Regions from separate parts of the Glutamicibacter protophormiae genome, predicted to be linked through region 2. Evidence: riboswitches for the same ligand, from Rfam matches in the RefSeq annotation. Region 2 holds a riboswitch; the other holds the start of a gene.

Region 1 (7,386 bases), 660 kb from region 2:
GGTGCTCTTGCAGGGAGACGAAGCAACGCGTCAGTGGATTTCAGAGCACCTGGTGCAAGGAAGCAACATTGAGGGAGTTGCCACGCGAGCAGGTTTCCTTGAGTGCTCGGGAGCTATCCTTCTTGCCATCGGTACTACTGCGATCCCCGTAGCCAAGGTTCTCAAGATCAAGAAGCTCATGAACTCTCTCGGCGGCGTGAATGAGGCCATCAAGATCATGTGGGGAGCAAGTTTCTCCTACGAGAAGCTCCAGGCACTAGGCGGAGCCGCCGCAGCTCTCGGAGCCGAGCTTCTAGGCATTGCTGCCATCAAAACTGCTTGCACCTAAGGAGTAATCGCCATGAAGAACTACATCAGACCTGTTCTTACGTTGCTGTGCGTTGTTGCTGCAGCAGTAACGTATTTCGCATTCAACAACATCCTTATTGCGCTGCTCTTCGCGGCCTGCGGTGTGATGCTCTGGGCCTTCTTCGGGAAGGAAAATGATCCTTCTGTAGAGATCACGAAGAAGGTGGATCCCAAGGAACTGAAGGAATATCGTCGTCAGAACCCAGAGGCTTCGATAAGCGACGCGATTCGAGCAACTCAACCATAGCTTTTGGAAAGCTCCTATTTTGAGGGTGCCCCATTTTTGGGGCACCCTCTACCAGTTAAGATCGCCGCCAACGCTGGTTCCACAGGGTCTCTTCTTATATACGGTTAGCTCATGAAAGAGACACTTCGCCAGGGATCTCGGGAAGCACCATAGTATTCGTGCCGGGGGTTTTTATGAGTCAACGCGCGGGGTAGGAACCTCATGCGAAGAGGAGTATGCTCAAAGGATGCCCATCGATGGGCTCTTCGCACTGTTTTAACATACGGCATGTAGGAAGTCATCGACGGTAGGCAATCAGAGGCATCTTTCTCTGAAGCCTTAAACAACGGAGACCCGCATGTTCCAGATACAGCCACCAGCTCGGATTACCCAAGAACTTCGCCAACTATTCGACGGTCCAGAAACACGGCATCATCTTGCCACTCATGGCGGACTAGCCGATAAACCGAGAATTTTTACTCCACCGCATGAGCTCCTAACTGGCGTCCTAGGAAAATCACTTAAGCTCAAACCATCTCTAATTCTCGCTGTTTTTGATGCAGCCACGGATGATTTGAGTCTGTGGCTCGTCTCGCGCTCTACGGCTGTAAATAAGCCAGTACAAGCTCAGCCGCGGGGGATCACCATCCGCGAATTCTGCCAGACCATGCGGGGACTATCATCTGGGCTTTTTCGTTTGGCTGGGTGGGCGGAGAACGCAGTGATTCATGAAATCCCTTGGAATGTTAGAAACGATATTCGGCACTCCTTCCGCTACACGCACACGTGGTCTTAAAAGTCGGAGCCTATTAGCAGCGAGGGTTCTGACTCTGGCTCTCGACAATACTCACCCCCGATCGGTTGTAGCAATACACGGAATTCTCCAAGTTTATTAATTGGGTTTCACGGATTCGAGGCTCCACCACCCCTTGAGTGCGCGTTTTGGTTCCTTCACTCCTTGAAGCGGTATGCCGCAGTGCGATCCTGAGGAGTAATCGCTCATGTACCCCACCAAATACTCGTAGTCATGTTTTCGAGATTCTGCTGGAAGAGTAAGAGAATTTTTCGCAGCGATCCGGAACTTGCCTCATTATTGGTTTTTGTCCTCCATGCGAGAGTGCAATGGGGCGGGGCACGGCCATGGGCTGCCGCCCAGCTTTTGGAAGTTGCGGGGAGCCCTCTCGGAACCTGAAGACATTCTGAGTGGGGCGGGCTTTGATTTTCTACAGCTTGTAAAATTCGGGGTATGGAAACTCAGAATTTAACGCCATTTGATGCGGTCGTCCTAATGTCCTTCGGTGGACCGGAGAAAAACGAAGATGTTCTTCCGTTTCTCCAGAACGTCACCGCAGGGCGGGGTATTCCCGACGATCGCCTGGTTGAAGTCGGTGAACACTATTACGGGTTTGGCGGTAAATCACCCATCAACGACCAGAACCGCCGATTGCTTGATGCCCTGCGTCGGGAGTTTGAGCGACGTGGAATCACGACTCCAGTACTATGGGGAAACCGAAATTGGGATCCATACCTCACGGACACTGTCCGTGACTTCGCTAAGCGTACGGGAGGCTCGCGATTCCTTGCTATCGATACCTCCGCCTACTCTTGTTATTCATCATGCCGCCAGTATCGCGAAGACTTCGCCAACACTCGGAATGTCCTTGCCCAAGAAGGACTGGCAGTGTCTTTCGAGAAGGTCCGCCAGTACTACAATCACCCTGGTTTTGCGTACGCAGAACTGGACTGCGTACATCGTGGACTAACCAATTTGATCCAAAAAGTCGGCCCTTTGGATCCACAGAAGCATCGCCTGCTCTATGTCACTCATTCCATTCCACTGTCTATGCAGCAAGCTTCTGAACGGCAGACCGCCGGGTATCGCGAGCAGCACCTACAACTGATTAAGTGGATCGATCAGGAACTTGGAGAAAAGCAACCGTTGAGCGCTGAGTTGGTGTTCTGTTCCCGTTCTGGTTCCCCTGAAACACCCTGGCTGGAGCCTGATATTAACGATCGCCTCGAGGAACTCGCCGCCGCCGGGACGGAGGGGGTTGTCGTCGTTCCGTTGGGATTCGTCTCCGATCATATGGAAGTAAAATACGACCTTGATACCGAGGCCGCGCAAACCGCCAAGGACCTAGGGCTGGTCTATGTGCGTGCAGCGACTGTCGGGGTTGACCCGGTGTTCGTATCGGGACTTGTCGACGCCGCGCTGGAACGGTCGGCCCAGCATCGTGGCGAGCCTGTCGATGCTCCGGCGGTCACCCCCGAGGGTCCGTTGAGCCCTGGCAGCGGTTCATGTTCAACGACCTGCTGCTTGGGAAGACAGCAGAAGCCCACAACGCCCAGTTGGGATTCCCTAGCGGACATCGACTGATCCTATTAGTTGATGGAGGAAGTTCGGATATAAGAATTCAGGAAGAATAACGCTCGTGCAGGCCATGAACCACTTGGTTCACGGCCTGCACTTTTCTCAACGATAGACAGTGGACTTCGCAAGAACCGCATTCGCGGATGTCGGATCCGAGAGATCCAACGATCAGGTTGGTGGCGTTGGAGCGAAATTGCCCGCCACCTTCGCGCCGCTACCAAATTGTTTACAGTTGAAGGTTGATATCCGCTCAGGAAAGTACATGAGAGGACGATTGGCAAGCTCGTGAGGAGAGAGTCCCTACCAGCGGTTCGGCTAAGAATTGGGTTCCGAGCAACTCTCCCAATATTGGTGTGACATGCATTGTCATGGCGACACGGGAAGCGCCCAATGATCAAACCAAGCGGCTATTCCAGATCCCGCGAACACCTGTTCAGCCACCCCGGGCACATTCACCCCCAAACACACCGCGGTGATGGGAACCATTCTTATGCCCAGCCAAGGAGGCGGCCTATGCGTCGGCTACGACTCAATGAACGACTGGTCCACCCGCTGAACTCGGATGAGGTCACCAACGAGGTGAACAAATGCTGGGACCTGGGCGCGGGTTCCGCCACGAGCCCCTGACCTGGCCGGGTGGCTGTGCAATATATGGAAGCCAGTTCGAGTTGAGAACCCGTGGTTCAAGGGCGGCAACTTGCACCGGTTGCGCCGTTGATCCAAGAATCCGGGGTTGCTACTGAAACTTGGGGATGCATTACTGCCTATTCGGCTTTGGCCCTGGCATTCTCATTCGGTATCTGTTCGACGTCCGGCGTGCCGTTGGCCGGGCGGAACCGAATCTCGCTGACCAGCGTGCCGAGAACGATCACCGCAGCACCGCACAACGCCAGAGCGGACATCCGGTCCCCGGCCAGACGGCCGAAGATGCCAGCCCACACCGGTTCACCTGCATAGATGATGGTGGCGCGGGTCGGGGAGACCGACTTCTGTGCCCAGTTCATGGTGGCCTGGATCAGGCAGCTTGCGGCACCCAGCCCGACAGCTGGAAGCACCCAGTACCAGGAGAAGGCCGGCGCTGCCTCGCCCACGGCAGGCATCGCAGCGAAGCCCAACAGGCCCGCGACCAGCAGCTGCACCACGGTAACCCGCCCCAAATCGATCTTACGGGCGAAGGCGCTGATCAGAACGATTTCCGCGGCCATGGGAAGGGTACTGAGCAAGGTGGCGAATTCGCCTGGACCCAGTCCCGTGCGCACCGCGTCGGGGCCGGCGAGCAGCAGCAGCCCGACGAACGCCAAGCCTGCGCCCGACAGCATCATGGCGCCGGGGCGCTTGCGGAAGACGGCCCACTGTAGCAGTGGAACCAGCGGGACGTAGAGTGCGGTGAGGAACGCCGAGGTGCTGCTGTTGATGGTTTGCAGCCCTTGCGTCTGCAGGCCGTAGCCCAGGAAAATCATCAGGCCAATCGCCGTGCCGGCACCGAGTTCCAGCCGTGTCATGCCGCGCATGGAGCGGCGGAAAACCAGCGCCGCAGCCAGACCGGCCACGAGGAAGCGGACGCCGACGAAGAACATCGGCCCGCTGTGGCGCATGGCCAGATGGACCAGGAGAAAGGTCGAGCCCCAGACAGCGGTGATGGCAAGCAACGCGGTTTCCTGGCGGCTGATCGAAACATACTGCCGCACCGCGGAAATTCGCATCATTCTGCATATTTTAAAGTGACGATCACCGGACCGGCAAAACCAACGGCTGCCCCAGCTCGGATCCGACCGTGCGCAAGAAGCTGTCGTGGAAGTGCGGGCCCAGCACGAATGCACGTCGATTCCAACCGCTGGCGAATAAATGAATGATTATGAACGCATCAGCTTGGTTCGGGTCGAATGAATACTTGAGTATTTCGATTTAAGAAGCGAAATATTTGACCATATGGCGTAACCGCCCATATCGTTCTAACCAGAATCAAGAGCGTCAGCTATAAGCCCTGGCTTGCTGGCCGGCAACCCTCTCAACGGTAGTGGGGTGCTCCAGGTGAGGATTCGGTTCCACGCAAGAACGCGTGGCACAAGTACCGCACATCGAGTGTGCCAACATCTGGCATCGCGCAGGGGAGTCCGTGCGCCACCGCCGGACGTTCACGCTCGCTGGGCACGACCCGAAGGAATCGAGCCATGTCTTTGAATCAGGATCTTGACCCGCTGACCTTGCGCAAGGTTTTCGCGCAGCATCCATCCGGTGTCGCCGCGTTATGCACCGTTCTCGACGGAGAGAAAACCGGCCTCGTTGCATCATCCTTTACCGTCGGCGTATCGCTGGAGCCGGCACTGGTCATGTTTGCGGTGCAGAAGACTTCCAATACCTGGCCCAAGCTGCGTACCGCGGACCGCATCGGCGTCTCGGTGCTCAGTGAACGCAATGACGGGGTTTGCGGGCAGATTGCCTCCAAGCACGGCGACCGTTTTGCCGGCGTGGAAACCCACGAAACGGAGCAGGGGGCACTTTTCATTCAGGAGTCCACCCTTTGGCTGGAGACCTCAATTTACAACGAAGTGGAAGCCGGAGATCACTGGGTGATCTTCCTGGAGGTGCATGGCCATGATTTCTCCAACCATTCCCCGCAGATCTTCCACGATTCGCGATTTCACTCATTGCCAGTGCCCGAATTCGTTTAACTGATATCACTTGACGCTGCGGCGCGGAGGGAGAACCTTCGCGCCGCAGCGTCATTTAACATCGGGCGTGACGGCTGCCCACGGGGATGGAATGATTTTCATCGCCGACCGCGCGCCGAGCCGCTGGTTTTCATGGCCAGTCGAGCGATTGTGACAGAACGGCTGTCCACAACACTATCCACAGCTTTGTGGATAGCCTGTTGAATAGGGTTGATAACTTGTGAGAAACGCCTAGATTCCGGGTATTTGGCTGTTGATAACGCTTTGGGGGCCTGTGGGTAGTAGAAAAAATTAACCCTCTATCCACAGCTGTGAGAACAGGAATATCCAAGTCAAAGCGTATTTAAGGCCCATTAAGTGGGGTAATCCACAGGGTTATCCCCACGTAGTGAACAGGGGAATCCACAGGTAGGGGTGTGTTATCCACACATTCTGTGGATATCAGGGTTTACCTCTGTTAATAACCCACCTAGTGTTGGCACTGGGAACGACTATCCACAAGGGCTTTGGGCCTAATTGTCGGTTGGTACTGAAACGATAGGCAGTTGCCGTCGGGGCAAGAGTGGTTTCCCAGCGTGTACATAGGGGATGGAAGTGTCTGTAATGAGTGCAGAGCCGATCTACGAAGAACGAGGATCCGATGCGGCGCGCAAGCCGCCGCAGGACATCGAAGCGGAAATGTCAGTTCTTGGCGGCATGATGCTCTCCAAAGATGCCATTGCCGACGTCGTCGAGGTCCTCCGCGGCACCGACTTCTACCGCCCCGCCCATGAAGCAATCTATGAAGCGGTGATCGACCTCTACGGCCGTGGCGAACCCGCGGATGCCGTGACCGTGGCCGACCTGCTGACCAAGCGCAATGAAATTTCGCGCGTCGGCGGCGCCGCCTACCTGCACAACCTGATCCAGCAGGTTCCCACCGCCGCTAACGCCGGCTACTACGCGGAAATCGTGCGCGAACGCGCCGTGCTCCGCCGTCTGGTGGACGCCGGCACACGCATCGTCCAGATGGGCTACTCGCCGGATGGCGAGGTCGACGCCATCGTCAATGAGGCGCAGGCCGAGGTCTACAAGGTTTCCGAGAACCGCGGCAGCGAGGACTACGTGCGCCTGTCCGAGATCATCGAGGGCACCGTCGACGAGATCGAGAACGCCGCCAACGCCGGCGACGGCATCACCGGCGTGCCCACCGGCTTCTACGAATTCGACGAACTGACCCAGGGCCTGAAGGGCGGGCAGATGATCATCATCGCCGCCCGTCCCGCCGTAGGCAAATCAACGTTCGCGCTGGATTTCGCCCGGTCCGCGGCGATCAAGCACAACATGGCCACCGTGTTCTTCTCCCTGGAAATGGGCCGCAACGAGATCGCGATGCGCCTGCTCTCTGCGGAAGCGTCCATCCAGCTGCAGGACCTGCGCAAGGGTTCGGTGGAAGACGCCCAATGGACCAAGATCGCCACCACCATGGGCCGGTTGAACGAGGCCCCGCTGTTCATCGATGATTCGCCGAACATGTCCATGATGGAGATCCGCGCCAAGTGCCGACGACTGAAGCAGCGCAACGAGCTGCGCATGATCATCCTCGACTACCTGCAGCTGATGAGCTCGGGCAAGCGCGTGGAATCGCGTCAGCAGGAAGTCTCCGAATTCTCGCGTAACCTCAAGCTGCTGGCCAAGGAGCTCGATGTGCCGTTGATCGCGCTGTCGCAGCTGAACCGCGGTTCCGAGCAGCGTACCGACAAGCGGCCCATGGTCTCGGACCTGCGTGA
Region 2 (7,386 bases):
TGCAGCGGCGGGTGACAACAACGAGCACCATCGGTAATTTGTGCTTACACGCCACTGGGCAAGCCTAGGAATCAGTCGGCAAATGGCTCCGACACCCAATGGGGATGCTCTCCGAAGCTCAGTTCGCAGTTGCGGCAGGAATACCTTGGCACCGGTGGGTTCGGAATGACGCAGCCGCCAACGACGTATTCCTCTTCATCAGGCGGGAAAGCTGGCATGCCCCACAAGTATTCCTTTGGGTTCCGGGCTCCGCAGTTCGGGCAGGCAATGCGCATTCCCCGGAGATGCTTGAGCGTTGGTGCATGCATCAGCCGGTGGCAATCGGCGCATAACAACGCTGCATCATCGACATGGTCCTGGATGTCCCAATGCAGATCGACATGATGATCGCGGAAGAAGTGAACCGTACTCCTGCCCTTGACATTGGTCTGGCAGCCGTCGCAGTAGTCGGTTTCTGAATCATGTCTTTGCGCGAGGGCCAAGGCATGCACCGTGGCTGTAGCTTCCGACTCGCTATCGACCCTGCAGGCTCCCGCATCGAGGTACAACGGGCGCGGATTTTCAACGAGCCCGGTCAACGCTTTGAGAACGCGCTCCGCGAGCTGGGGATTGAGCGCCTGCGAGGATCGAAGCAGCCCGGAATCGCACAGCTGTTCGAGGTCCAGCAACGAAATCGGCTGGGCGAATGTTGCCTCGCGGCGGACATCGTAGGTTCGCCCTTCTAGTGAGTTCACGGTTTCCAGTGCCACAATCAACGGAGGCGTCGTGGCAAGGACGGTAAGTACCATGGTGCCTGCCGAAATTTCTTCCCCGATATTCCAGACACGTTGATCCATCCTGGACACATCGAGGTAGGCTGCGGCACCGATCGCGTCAGGCTCCCAGCAGAAGTACAACTTCTTTTCGGATCCCAGCGTGAAGGGCATCTCGGCATCGATTTCATTGCGCTGGCGGTTCAGCAGCGCGTTGGGCGGGAAATGGGGCCTAAGCTGTTCTTCGAATGGCTCATGCTGGCGAATCATGTCGATTAGTTCCTGTCGAGTCATATCCATGCAGGCCCAAGCCTGCTCGGGTGACGTCAGTTGGCCGTAGCGGGAAATCAGTTGCGCGCGGTCGAAGGAGCGGTAGTCGGTCATTAGGTCAGGACCCCCGGTGCGATGAGCTAATTGTTGACTAGAATCTATCCGGTTCTTCCGACAAATTGGCGACCAACTACCAGATGATCAGCGGAAGCTTGCTGAATCCGCTGCCGGGGAAGTGGGCGCGGACCGGCGGATCGTTCTCGATGGGCACCAGCCGGTCGACGCGCAGGATCAGTTCCTCGATCAATACCCGCAGTTCCAGCCGTGCCAGGGGCGCACCGGGACAGTTGTGGATCCCTGCCCCGTAGAGCAAGTTCAGGCTGGGATCCCGGTCGAGGAGGATGTCGTCGGGATCTCCGAAGACGCTTTCGTCGCGGTTGGCCGAGGCCCACATGATGCTCACACGTTTGCCGGCAGGAATACGGACCCCGGAAATCTCTACATCCTTGGTGGTGACCCGCCGGTTGGAAACTAGCGGTGCATGGGAGCGTAGTACCTCGTCGGTAAAGGCATCGACCAGGCGTGGATTGCTGCGAAGCCGCGGCCACAGTTCCCTGGCCTGGGACAGCAGATTAGCAAGGATGCCGACACTGGCCGAAATTGTGCTCAGTTCGCCTACTGTCCAATTGCGCAGCAGGCTGACCAGTTCCTCATCGGTCATCTTGCGGTCGTGGACCCGCTCGTTCATCAGACTGGTGGTTAGATCCCTAGGCGCGTTTTCTCCAGCACGGCGCCGGTCGCTCAGCAGTTGGCGGATGTAGCCGTCGAACTCCATGGCGATCTGCTTCATGGCAGTGTGGTTCTGCTCGCCGGTCGCAACAAGGTTCCTGATGGTCCAGCGGCGCAGCGGCTCCTCCAAGTCAGCAGGCCAGCCGAGAAAAGGACTTTGCCCCCGCAACGCATAGATTTCCGCGAAAATCTCGGAGAAGTTCAGCTTCTGCGCACGTGGCAAGGCATCAATCAATTCTGCGGCAATGCTGCGACACACCGGTTCGAATCTCTCCATGACCCCTGGGGTGAAGTACCGGTCATTGACCTGCCTGGAGATCGTGTGGTGAGGAGGGTTCATGCCGTTGGGCACCGTCAGACGGGCAGATACCGCATCGCTGAAACTTTCATGGTCGCCCAGAAGAGTGAGCACGTCCTCATGGCGGAGGATCGAATAGCCTAGGAAATCGCTATGGGCTACGGGGCATTGCAAGCGAAGCCGGTCGTAGGCAGCGATCTGGTTGGCGAGCGCTTCGGGATCCTTGGGGTCCCACTGGACAATTTCCTGCGCAGGCATGGCAGTTCTATCCGGTCCTTAGCCTTCGCAGTCAGCCTATGAGTGCCACACTGCGGAAACAAGACTCTGTGTACAGCATGGCGTCGCCCATGAAGCGGGCAACGCCATGCTGATCAGCTAGTTGTTCGAATCCAGAGAGATCTTGGTGCTCACCGGCACCGGGTTGGCGAACAGGTCCAGTACAGGGCAGTGGGCATCGACGGCCTGCCGCAGTTCATCGTAGCGTTCAGCGGATTCCGGGCCGGAGATCTGCACGTCCAGGTCTACCGAGGTGAAGCCCGGGCGGATCGACTTGTCGATGCCGAACAGGCCGCGTACATCCAGATTTCCGTTGGCCACGATCTTCACGTCGTCAACCTGGATATTCAACTGCTCGGCATAGAGGCGGTAGATAACCACTTGGCAGGAGATCAGGGCGCCCAGTGCATATTCGACCGGGCTCGCTGCCAGGTCGTCGCCGCCCAGGGCCGCAGGCTCGTCCACGGTGAAGGTGTGCTTTCCGGAGATGATGTTGCTGGCTACCGAACCGAAGCCCTCGCCCTGGACAATGAAGGTCAGCTTGGCGCTGTCCGGGGCGGTGGAGATGCGTTCGCCCCAGCCGGTGCCAGCCTGCTGCAGGCGGGCGGAGCGGTCTTCGGCAACGGAAATGGTGGAAGCTGCGGTAGACATGAGGAATTGATCCCCTTTCTGGCGCAAGGGGCGCCATCGCTTACGAACCTGTCTTTCAGGTCCGTCGAATCATCACCTGGAGCACCCCGCACAATGACGCGAATAGGGTTGCCGTCCAACCAGCCAGGGCTTGTGTGATTGGAACTCGTGATTCAGTAGTTACTTTTCTACCGGGTTTCTCCGGTGTTGGTAAATAGCAGTCTTCATGTTTCGTCACAGGGCAAACTGTCTGTCGCACCGATAGAATTGGGACTGAAATCCGCGCAGGCTCAGCGCGGCCGCCCACCCGAGAAGTTGCGTGTATGGATTACCAGCTAACACCCGTTGCCGCTCAGACACTAGTGACCGAGGAAGAATACGCCGCAGGTTGGGCTATCGCCAACGAGGGACAGGTATCCATCCACGACCGGAAACAGACCCCGGGAATGTCCGCCGTATTCGGCTGGGTGAATAATGCGTTCGTAGTGGTCCAGTTGTCGATCCAGGGTACGAATATCAGCTTCAGCAGTCGCTGCGATGCCCACGAAGGGGAGTACTCCTGCGAGCATGTCGCCGCTCTGCTCGTCGAGGCAACCCAGATCGACGGTGGGGGCTTCAGAGTTACGGATGCAGTAAGGCCACAAGATACTTGGAAGATGCCGCAGGTCGCGCAGTGGGAACGAACCCTGAAACGGCTGCTCCCACACGTTCCTGAGAGCAGTGAGTTCGAAGACGAGCTTGAAGAAGAGCCCTTGGGCCTCATCCTGAAGGTCGTTGCGGCCACCCGTTTTGGCAGGCCAAGCGTGCATCTCAATGCACGTCCCGCACGCAGGGGAGCGCGCAGCCCGTGGGTGCAGACCGGGGTGTCATGGCGCAAACTGCCTTTCGACGACCGCTTCGCCAAGGAACAGCGCCGCGCGGCCAACGAACTGGTCATGCTCAACGAGCGCGCACAACACGACCTGTACGGACATGTTTGGGATGCCACCGACTGGATCACCCTGAATAACCTTCCCGGCAAGGATCTGCGTGAAGCCTTCGAACGGATCAGGGAATCCGGGATCCACCTTGTCAACGGGAATGCCAGCAACCGCGCCGACGTGGCCCTAACCGATCTGGCCGGGTCCGCTTTCCTGGACCTGCGGCGCAGCGAGAGCGGCTTGACAGTTGAGGGCATCATCCGTGGGCCGAACGGCGAAACCGAGCATGTCCTGGCGTTGGGAAACCCTCCAACGCTGGTGGCCTACGCCGATAAACCCCTGGACAAAACCAAGGATCTTTCCATTGCCCCGCTGGATGAAGCCGTCGGCCAAGAGCTTAAGGATCTCATCAGCTCCGGTGCCATGGTGGTTCCGGCCGAAGACATCCAAGACTTCGAAGCCCGATTCCTGAATTCCCTCCGGCAGGTAGCGCCGGTGCGCAGCCAGGATGACAGTTACGAGGTGCCACAACCGGCGCGACCGGTCCTCCAGGTTCAGCTGGAACAAACCGAATCCGGTCTGGCTCTGCGTTTCACGTGGAACTATCCGCCCAAGTCACCGCGTCAAAAATCGGTTGAACGGGAAATCATTAACTCGGTTCAGGACAAGCTCGGAGGCGACGAGCCGCTGGGTAAGGCCACCAAAAATGGCGTGTTCCCTGCACAGGAGCTCACCAAGGACCAGGCTATCGAGTTCGTGATGTACCTTCTCCCGCTGCTGGAAGAACATCCGGACATCCAGATTCGCGGCAACGAAAGCCTGCCGAACTACACCCTGAATTCTGAACCTGCCACGGTAAGCATCGAAGCGGGGGAAAGTGCCGGGGACTGGTTCGACCTGTCGGTTGAGGTGTCCATCAACGGACTGAAGGTGCCTTTCGCTGAGTTGCTTTCTGCGCTGACCATGGGCGACGAATACCTGGTCCTCGAAGACATGACGGTGATTCCCATCGATGGACAGGAATTCCACCAACTGCGTCAGCTCGTGCAAGAAGCCGGTGAACTGGGCACCGTCTCCGGCAACAGCATTCGAATTCACCGGTTGAGCATCGACTGGTGGCAGGAACTGGTGGATCTGGGCATTATCGAAGCCCAGGAAAACCGATGGCTCCAGACCATGTCGGAACTGACTAACGGGGACCAGCTTGAGAAGATCAACCTCACCGATTCATTCACGGCTCAGCTGCGTCCCTACCAGGAACAGGGTGCCGCCTGGCTGAACTTCCTGCGTACGCATTCGTTGGGTGGGGTCTTGGCGGATGACATGGGCCTGGGCAAAACCGTGCAGCTGCTGGCCGGACTGGAACAGGCTCGCACGGAGGATCCCGAGCAGAAGTTCCTGGTGATCGCTCCGACCTCGGTCGTCGGAAACTGGGTCAACGAAGCCACGCGGTTCACCCCGCAGATGCGGGTGCAGTCCATTACCTCGACCGCAAAGAAGACGGGGCTGAGCATCTTGGAGCAGATCGGCGATGCCCAGCTGGTCGTTACCAGCTACGCCATCTTCCGGCTGTCATTCGAAGAATTCGAGGAAGCCGGGTTCTCGGTGCTGATTCTCGACGAGGCACAGCAGCTGAAGAACCATACCTCCAAGGGATATAAGCAGGCGCGCCAGCTCTCGGTTCCATGCAAGCTGGTGGTGACCGGTACCCCGATGGAAAACAACCTGATGGAGTTGTGGGCACTGGTCTCGCTGGCTGCACCCGGTCTGCTCGGTGGCCAGAAGGCATTCAAGGACAACTACCAGAAACAGATTGCCGACGGTGATTCGGAACGCCTTCAACGGCTGAAGAAGCGGCTTCGTCCGTTCGTCTTGCGCCGTACCAAGGAGCAGGTGGTCCCGGAACTTCCAGCCAAGACCGAGCAGGTCCTGGAAGTCGAGCTGGAACCCGCGCACCGCAAGGCCTATGACCGCCGCTTCCAGCGAGTGCGCCAGGAAGTCCTGGGACTGGTGGATGACGTGGATTCCAACCGATTCAAGATCCTGCAGTCATTGACCCTGCTCCGGCAGCTGGCGCTGGATCCTTCGCTGGTTGATGAGGGAACTGCGCCCAGCGCCAAGTTGGAGATGCTGCGCGAGCTGATGGCAGACGCAGTAGCCGAGGGGCACAAGATCTTGGTCTTCAGCCAGTTCACCAGCTTCCTGGGCAAGGCGAGGGACATTGCGGTGGAACTCGGAATCGACCACGGCTACCTGGACGGCGCGACCAGCGGTCCCAAGCGCAAGGACATGATTGACGGGTTCACCGACGGGCAATTCCCGGTCTTCTTCATTTCGCTAAAGTCCGGCGGCTTCGGCATCAACTTGACCACCGCCGACTACTGCATCTTGCTTGATCCCTGGTGGAATCCGGCGGCCGAAGCACAGGCTATCGACCGCGCGCACCGCATCGGCCAGACCAAGCCGGTGTACGTCTACCGACTGGTTGCCAAGGACACCATCGAATCAAAGGTGCTGGCTTTGCAAGCCAAGAAGACCCAGCTGTTCAACGACGTGCTGGGTGAGCAGTCGGATGCGGCGCAGTCCTCGGTACTGAGCGCGGATGACTTCCTGGCCTTGATGCAGTAGACCGGTTTCCTGCTGCACAGCGAAAGGCGGATTTCTGAACAAAAAATTTGATCAGAAATCCGCCTCCTGCATATTCAAGGTATGAAAGACCTACACGATGTCGTCGAAGGTCGAGTTGAGCCGGTGCATGAGATGGCCGAAGGCTTCCAGGTCGTCGTGGTCCCAGTCGCTGAGGTGGTTGCGCAATTGCTGGCGCAGCATGTCGCCGCTGGAACGCCATTTCTCGCGGGCCTCATCGGTGGCGGAAACCAGCTGGGCCCGACCGTCCTGCGGATCTGGCGCGCGGGAGACCAGCCCGATGGATTGCAGATGCTGAACCAACCGTGACACAGTCGCCTTGTCGAGGCGAAGTTTTTCGGCGAGCACACCCTGTTGCTGGGCGTCTTCGCGGATTACGACTGCAAGAAGTCGATATCCCTGATCCTGCAGTTCAGGATGGATGATTTTGGCGCGGCGAACCAGCATCTGGCGCGCACGAAACAACAGGGCGGTGAATTCGTCTTCCACCTTTTGCATCAACTGTTCTTCTTGCATGCTTTCTATTCTAAGATTTTTGACGGTGCCATGGCGTGATTGGGCGCAATTTGGTCAAAGGAATTAATTGTGCATCAATCATGAATTGCATTTGGCGGATCTGGATCATTCACCTTTTGCCGGTTTTCGCTCAGAACCATTGAGTACGGTGACCTTGGTTGTGCGGGAAAACCATGCGGGATTGCGGCGGCATGTTTCGAAGACTCGTCCTGCTAGGTGGGCATAGCCTATGAAAGACGACAGGGAGTTCGAAGAAAAATGTTCCACACGCAACTGGTTATCGACGGCG

Evidence for each region. Region 2 has a riboswitch for S-adenosylmethionine ahead of JQN66_RS14225 (OsmC family protein). Riboswitches for the same ligand answer to the same signal wherever they lie in the genome.
Region 1: another riboswitch for S-adenosylmethionine. It lies ahead of JQN66_RS17210 (flavin reductase family protein); the one in region 2 lies ahead of JQN66_RS14225 (OsmC family protein).

The regions. Positions count from the first base shown of each region.
Region 1 is NZ_CP069806.1:3,688,491-3,695,876, reverse strand. It holds gene JQN66_RS17230 (hypothetical protein) at 1-328, shown strand, start outside; gene JQN66_RS17225 (hypothetical protein) at 341-595, shown strand; gene JQN66_RS17220 (ferrochelatase) at 1,821-2,951, shown strand; gene JQN66_RS17215 (DMT family transporter) at 3,710-4,651, opposite strand; SAM riboswitch class IV at 4,906-5,022, shown strand; gene JQN66_RS17210 (flavin reductase family protein) at 5,117-5,617, shown strand; gene dnaB (replicative DNA helicase) at 6,221-7,386, shown strand, end outside.
Region 2 is NZ_CP069806.1:3,033,257-3,040,642, reverse strand. It holds gene JQN66_RS14235 (hypothetical protein) at 72-1,136, opposite strand; gene JQN66_RS14230 (cytochrome P450) at 1,213-2,367, opposite strand; gene JQN66_RS14225 (OsmC family protein) at 2,485-3,036, opposite strand; SAM riboswitch class IV at 3,068-3,189, opposite strand; gene JQN66_RS14220 (DEAD/DEAH box helicase) at 3,339-6,563, shown strand; gene JQN66_RS14215 (MarR family winged helix-turn-helix transcriptional regulator) at 6,654-7,097, opposite strand; gene JQN66_RS14210 (N-acetylglucosamine kinase) at 7,356-7,386, shown strand, end outside.